Linked DNA regions of Prochlorococcus marinus CUG1415. The protein of the gene in region 1 binds, or shares a complex with, the protein of each later gene. Links are inferred from orthologs where the notes say so. Each region holds a gene or a part of one and is shown on either strand. Other genes may lie near its edges. The genes, in order: carA and carB.

What was found.
Region 2: the proteins of carA (region 1) and carB are in contact, whole or in part, in a solved structure (PDB 1KEE), measured with the Escherichia coli proteins. The link is inferred for Prochlorococcus marinus CUG1415 from one-to-one orthologs.

The regions. Positions count from the first base shown.
Region 1 is NZ_JAAORL010000001.1:799,591-802,919, forward strand. What follows is about bases 224-3,223. They hold carA (glutamine-hydrolyzing carbamoyl-phosphate synthase small subunit), read left to right. Parts: upstream 224-1,153; coding sequence 1,154-2,293; downstream 2,294-3,223. Other genes in these bases: trpD (anthranilate phosphoribosyltransferase), read left to right, coding at 224-1,154; HA143_RS04585 (STAS domain-containing protein), read left to right, coding at 2,363-2,725; HA143_RS04590 (Mini-ribonuclease 3), read left to right, coding at 2,722-3,111; rlmB (23S rRNA (guanosine(2251)-2'-O)-methyltransferase RlmB), read left to right, coding at 3,126-3,223. Outside these bases: HA143_RS04570 (DUF3288 family protein), read left to right, coding at 1-56; more of trpD, read left to right, coding at 105-223; more of rlmB, read left to right, coding at 3,224-3,329. UniProt on the Escherichia coli protein: Small subunit of the glutamine-dependent carbamoyl phosphate synthetase (CPSase).
Region 2 is NZ_JAAORL010000001.1:925,207-929,370, reverse strand. The notes cover bases 87-3,921. They hold carB (carbamoyl-phosphate synthase large subunit), read left to right. Parts: upstream 87-424; coding sequence 425-3,721; downstream 3,722-3,921. Other genes in these bases: HA143_RS05235 (DUF6447 family protein), read right to left, coding at 3,729-3,921; HA143_RS05245 (DUF3318 domain-containing protein), read right to left, coding at 87-316. In the rest of the region: more of HA143_RS05245, read right to left, coding at 1-86; more of HA143_RS05235, read right to left, coding at 3,922-3,944; HA143_RS05230 (ABC transporter ATP-binding protein), read right to left, coding at 3,975-4,164. UniProt on the Escherichia coli protein: Large subunit of the glutamine-dependent carbamoyl phosphate synthetase (CPSase).

The DNA.
Region 1 (3,329 bases):
GACCTTCTAATACAAATAAAGATTTAGTTGGTTCAGGTTTTGATGCTTCAAATTGAATGTTATCTCGAAATTATTCTTTTATAAATAAACAAATAAATAAATAAATGCCTTCTAACCTTTCGAACCCCGAGATCCTAAATATTTTGTTGGATGGAGGAAACCTTAGTGATTTAACTTCTAGATTGTTAATGAAAAGATGGCTTAATGATGAAATATCTGATGTTCAAACAGGAGCTTTTTTGAGCGCTTTAAGAGCTAAGGGTTGTACAGGAGTTGAATTGTCTTCTATGGCTGAGGAACTCTTAAATGTTTGCCAATTGCCAGTAGCAAGACCGAATTTGTATATGGTTGATACTTGTGGAACTGGAGGTGATGGGGCTAATACCTTTAATATTTCAACTGCAGTAGCATTTGTAGCGGCATCTTGTGGTGTAAAAATTGCTAAGCACGGGAATAAAAGTGCTAGTGGGAAAGTTGGATCTGCTGATGTTTTATTGAATCTTGGTTTAAATTTAAATTGTTCACTAGAAAAAATAATCTCTGCCGTTAATGAAATTGGAATAACTTTTTTGTTTGCTCCTGTGTGGCATAAATCTTTAATTAAACTTGCTCCATTGAGAAAGGCCCTTGGAATAAGAACTGTATTTAATCAACTTGGACCATTGGTAAATCCTTTAAGACCTAATGCTCAAGTATTAGGTGTCGCTTCTGAGGATCTTTTGGAGCCAATGGGAAGTGCACTATTGAATATGGGAATGAATAGAGTAATAGTAGTTCATGGTTCTGGCGGGCTTGATGAAGCTTCACTTCAAGGAGATAATAAATTGGTATTTGTTGAAAAAGGAAAATTACGTTTTTCAAAAATAAATATCTCAGATTTTAATCATGAAAATATTTCAAACGATAAGCTTGTTGTATCCGATGAAGACTCTAACGAGGACATATTAAAATCTGTTTTAAATGGTTCTGGGACAAAATCGCATAAAGAGGTTGTTGCTTTAAATGCTGCATTAGTCCTCTGGGCAGCAGGAATTGAGGATGATTTGCATGAAGGCTTTAATAAAGCTTTATTTTCAATTAATCAAGGAACTCCTTGGAAAAAATTTTTACTATTAAAAACTTATTTATCCTCAGATGAATTAAATTTAAATTGATGAGTAATCCATATAAGAAAAACGCAAAATTAGTTTTAAGTAATGGGATTATATTTCCTGGATTTTCTTTTGGAGCTCCGGGTACTGCTGTTGGGGAAATAGTCTTTAATACTGGAATGACCGGATATCAGGAGGTCATTACTGATCCAAGTTACTATGGCCAAATATTAACATTCACTTATCCAGAAATTGGAAATACTGGTATTAATCTTGAAGATTCAGAATCAAGTATTTGTGTTAAAGGAATAATTGTTAGAAATTATTCAACCAATAATAGTAATTGGAGATCTCTAGAGAATCTTAATCAGTGGTTAGTGAAAAAAAATATCATAGGACTTTATGGAATTGATACAAGGGCTCTTGTTAAAATTTTAAGATCTAATGGCTCTATGAATGGAGTTCTTGATTCTGAAAATAGAACTGTAGAAAGTTGTTTAAAAATGGTACATGAAACGCCAATAATGGAAGGATTAAATTTATCTAAATTAGTTTCAACAAAGCAAAAATATTTATGGAGAAATCCTACAGAAACAGATTTTAATGTCGGAAAAGGATGCTCTGAAAATCCTAATAAATTAAAAGTAATAGCAATTGATTTTGGTATAAAAAAATCAATTTTAAATAGACTAGTCTCCCATGGTTGTGAAATTTTAGTTTTACCTTCCCAATCTTCTTTAAATGATGTCCTATCTTATAAGCCTGATGGGATATTCTTCTCAAATGGTCCAGGCGATCCTTCTTCTGTGACTGAAGGTATAGATTTAGCTAGATCACTTATTGAACATGGTGAAATACCTATGTTTGGAATTTGTCTTGGCCATCAAATATTTGGATTGGCATTAGGAGGTTCAACTTATAAGCTACCTTTTGGTCATCGTGGTCTAAATCATCCTTGTGGAATGAATAATCAGATTGAGATAACTAGTCAGAATCATGGTTTTGCTCTTGACCCTAATTCTCTATCAGAGGACATAGTCAAAATAACTCATTACAACCTTAACGATAATACTGTCGCAGGATTAGAAGTTAATAATAAGCCAATATTTAGTGTTCAATATCATCCAGAAGCAGCACCTGGACCACATGACTCAGATTATTTATTTGGAAAATTTGTTTCTCTAATGTTAGAAAGATGTTGACATATTGTTTTCTTTTGATTTGATTTGATTATTACATTTGAAACATTAATTCTTTGGAGGGATTAGATCATAGAAGATTTCCAGAAGCTAACGGTTTCTTTAAGAGGAACCCTAGAGGTAAAAACAAATATTATTGTTTTTACTTTTAAAGGACAGCTTGATGCTTTCTCAGAAAAACAATTTAAGACTTTTGTTAAAAATAATTTAAAAAATGAACTTCCATTCGTTATTGATCTTACAAAAATTGATTTTCTAGATTCTTCAGGTCTTGGAGCTCTTGTTCAGACTGCTAAAGAATGTAAAAAGTTAAAGTTAGGTTTCTCAGTTGTTGGTAATTCGAGAGTTGCTCAAACAATTAAACTTGTTCGTTTAGGCGATTTTCTTAACTTAAAGTCTTGTCTTGAAGAGGCATTAACTTATTTAAAAGATTGAATTATTGGATTCAAAACTTGGTTCCAAATGGATCGCCTAAAGAAATAGGTGTTATTCAACTTGCTTGGCTTGGTGATTCGGTATGGGAACTTCATCAAAGACTAAGATATGTTCATTTCCCTTTGAAATCTAAAGAACTCCATTTATCAGTAGTGAACGAAGTAAAAGCTAAATCTCAATCTAAATGTTTAAGTGAAATTGAACATTTACTAAATGAGAATGAAATAGATTTAATTAGACGTGCTAGAAATAAAATAAAGAGATACCCAAAGTCCTCAGACCCCACTATATATTCAAGAGCAACTGGTTTTGAAACTCTTATCGGTTGGTTATTTTTAAAAGATCCTAAAAGATTATCAACTATTTTTGAATATCTTGAAAATTAAAATTTAAAGAATCTATGAAAAACTCATCTAAAAAAAATTATTTTGAAAAAAATAGTAAACAATATAAAAAAAATTCTAATTCTAATTTTTTCTCTAAAAATACAAATTCTTCAAAAAATAATAGTTCTAACAATTTAAGCAAAAGTGATAAAAATAAAAGTAACTATTCATCCTTAAAAAGAAGAAAGCCAATAGCTATATCAAATTTAGAATTTTCT
Region 2 (4,164 bases), 130 kb from region 1 along the record:
GTAATAAAAGTAGCCCATCTTGTACCCACAACTCCCCTATCGCTCCTCCAAGCCCTATAGCAAGAGCAGCCATTTCCCATCCATCTCTAGGAATTGTGTCATTTTGAATTTTTCCTACTTCGTGCCAAAATAATAAATTTCTGTGGTCAATTGCAAAGTTATCCCATTCATCTAAATCTATTTGTATTTCTACTTCGTCACGACCAATTTCCTCAAGCGTTATTAAAGGTGGGTCTATAGCAGCAGCAGCTTCAATAAATACCCAACTTTCATTCTCTGGAGGCAACAAACTTTTAAGTCGCTGAAGTTCGCTCATAAATAATTAATTTCTTTCAATACTATAGAAACAAATGTTGCTTTTCAAGTAACTTGATTAAAATCTGATGATTTATAAGTAGCATGAAATAAATGAACGTTTTAAATTATGCCTCAAAGAGGTGATCTTAAAAAAATTCTAATTCTAGGTTCAGGCCCGATTGTTATAGGACAAGCATGCGAATTTGATTACTCTGGCACTCAAGCTTGTAAAGCTTTAAGAAAAGCTGGTTATGAAATTATCTTGATAAATTCAAATCCGGCATCAATAATGACTGACCCTGAGATCGCTAGCAAAACATATATTGAACCATTGACTCCTGAAATTGTCTCTCAGATCATTTTAAGAGAAAAACCGGATGCAATTCTTCCCACCATGGGAGGTCAAACCGCTTTGAATCTTGCCGTTAAGTTATCAGAGTTAGATTTCTTGAAAAAAAATAATGTTGAGTTAATTGGTGCTGACTTAAAAGCTATTAATAAAGCTGAAGATAGAAAGCTGTTTAAAGAATCGATGGAAAAAATAAATATAAATGTTTGTCCATCTGGTATAGCATCTAACTTACATGAAGCTAAAGAAGTATCACAAAAAATTAACTCTTATCCTCTTATAATAAGGCCTGCATTTACTTTAGGTGGTGTAGGAGGTGGAATAGCTTTTAACCTTGAAGAATTTATCGAATTGTGTAAAACAGGTTTAGAGGAAAGTCCAAGTAATCAAATATTGATTGAAAAATCACTTATTGGATGGAAGGAGTTTGAATTAGAGGTGATGAGAGATACTGCAGATAACGTAGTAATAGTTTGCAGCATTGAGAATTTAGACCCAATGGGTGTCCATACTGGAGATTCGATTACTGTAGCTCCTGCGCAGACTTTAACAGATAAGGAGTATCAGAGATTGAGGGACTTGTCATTGAAAATTATTAGAGAGGTAGGCGTTGAAACCGGAGGAAGTAATATTCAATTTGCAATAAATCCTACTAATGGAGAAGTAATTGTAATAGAAATGAATCCTCGCGTGAGTAGATCCTCTGCTTTGGCCAGTAAAGCAACTGGATTTCCCATAGCAAAGATTGCAGCCTTATTATCGGTTGGCTTCACACTTGATGAGATTATTAACGACATTACAAAAAAAACACCTGCATGTTTTGAACCTTCAATTGATTATGTAGTTACCAAAATTCCTAGGTTTGCCTTTGAAAAGTTTAAAGGTTCGTCAAATACCTTAAGCACTGCCATGAAATCCGTAGGCGAGTCAATGGCAATTGGTCGCTCTTTTGAAGAATCATTTCAGAAAGCATTAAGGTCCTTAGAAGTAGGTGTTTTTGGCTGGGAATGTGATTTGCTAGATGAATTTAAGAGCGAGAATCAAATAAAGAATAGTTTAAGAAACCCCACATCGGAAAGAATTCTCATAGTTAAAAAAGCTATGGAGCTAGGGAAAACTAATTCTTTTATTCAAGAAGTTACTAATATAGATTTATGGTTTATCGAAAAATTACGTCATATCTTTGATTTTGAAAATGATATTTTGAAAGGGAAAGAACTTCATGATCTAGATAGAGATTTAATGCTAAATGCTAAACAATTAGGCTTTTCAGATCAGCAGATAGCTAAGTTAACTAATTCTGATTTTTTTGAAGTAAGAAGATATAGAAAAGAATTGAATATATTACCAATATATAAAACTGTTGATACTTGTTCCGCAGAGTTCTCATCCTCAACTCCTTATCATTATTCAACATACGAGGAGTCTTTCTTTAATTTAAATGCTCCAACTTTTGATAGCGAAATTTCGCAAAATAAAGAATCAGAAAAAATCATGATTCTTGGAGGAGGTCCAAACAGAATTGGTCAGGGAATAGAATTTGATTACTGTTGTTGTCATGCGTCATATCAAGCTTCTACAAATGGTTACAAAACAATAATGGTTAATAGTAACCCTGAAACTGTATCAACTGATTACGATACTAGCGATATTTTATATTTTGAACCTGTAACTTTGGAAGATGTACTCAACATAATAGAAGCTGAAAATCCTTATGGTTTGATTATTCAATTTGGTGGGCAAACCCCGCTGAAATTATCATTACCTTTATTTGAATGGCTTAAATCTAATTATGGGGTTAAAACTGGATCAAAAATTCTTGGGACTTCTCCAATCTCTATCGATTTAGCTGAAGATAGGGAGGAATTTACAAAAATACTTGAAGAATTAAGGATTAGGCAACCTTTAAATGGAATAGCGCGTAATCAAAATGAAGCACAAACAGTAGCAAAAAATATTGGATTCCCATTGGTTGTAAGACCCTCCTACGTTTTAGGAGGAAGAGCAATGGAAATTGTTAAAGATGAGAAGGAATTATCGAGATACATCTCTGAGGCAGTCAAGGTATCGCCTGATCATCCAATCCTTCTTGATCAATATTTGAATAATGCCATTGAGATAGATGTTGATGCTTTATGTGATGCAGAAGGTTCAGTTGTAATAGCTGGTCTAATGGAACATGTGGAACCTGCAGGGATTCATTCTGGCGATTCAGCTTGTTGTTTACCATCCATCTCTCTTTCAACATCCACATTAGAGAAAGTAAAGAACTGGACTAAATTAATTGCAAAAAGATTAAATGTTGTTGGTTTAATTAATTTGCAATTTGCAGTTACTAATTTAAATAATAATGAAAACAAATTATTTATTCTTGAGGCAAATCCAAGAGCTTCTAGAACGGTCCCATTTGTTTCAAAGGCCATCGGTAAACCTGTTGCAAAATTAGCTACCCAGTTAATGCTAGGCTTTAGATTAGAAGATATTAATTTTACCAAAGAATTTTCTCCAAAATATCAGGCAGTAAAAGAAGCTGTGTTGCCTTTCAAAAGATTTCCTGGATCTGATACCCTCCTTGGTCCTGAAATGAGATCTACTGGAGAAGTAATGGGTTTAGCTGAAGATTTCGGAATTGCTTATGCTAAATCGGAATTGGCAGCAGGAAATGGTGTTCCTACTGAGGGAGTAGCTTTTTTGTCTACTAATGATTTAGATAAAAAAAATCTTGAAGAAATTGCTAGGGAATTGTTGACTTTAGGATTTAAATTAATCGCAACGAAAGGTACAGCCTCATTCTTGGTTGATTTAGATATTCAAGTTGAAGAAGTGCTAAAAGTACATGAAGGTAGACCAAATATAGAGGATCTAATTCGTTCGGGGCTTGTTCAATTAATAATAAATACTCCTATAGGATCGCAGGCTCTTCATGATGATGCATATCTAAGACGTGCTGCTTTAGAATATAATATTCCAACTTTTACAACGATACCTGGAGCTAAGGCAGCCATTAAAGCAATCAAAGCGTTGCAAAGTAATAGAATTGATATTTACTCTCTACAAGAAATCCATAATTATTAAAGCTTTACTATAAGTTTTTTAGTTTTTCTCTTAATTGATTAGCTAGAGAGTTTCGACTAATTGAAAGTAATTTCAAAGTATCTTCATGCATCTTAAGTTGTGTTTCCGCTATTTGTAGTCCTTTTATAGATTCTTTTATGTCATCAGAAAGTTCATTTATCAAATATTTCTTTCCTTCAAAGGTTAAAACTGGTTTGGAAGAATCATTTGTGTTTTCACTCATGGATTTAACTTTTTAATAAATAAGATAGAGTTATAATTTTTTAATCAATTGTTTTTCACATAATTCTTTATAAATGCCTTTTTTATTTAGTAAATCAATATGTTTGCCAACTTCAATAATTTCGCCTTTATCAAAGACAACTATTTTATCTGCCTCTTGAGTAGTGGCTAATCTATGAGCTATTACAATTACAGTTCTATTTTTCATAGCTCTATTAAGC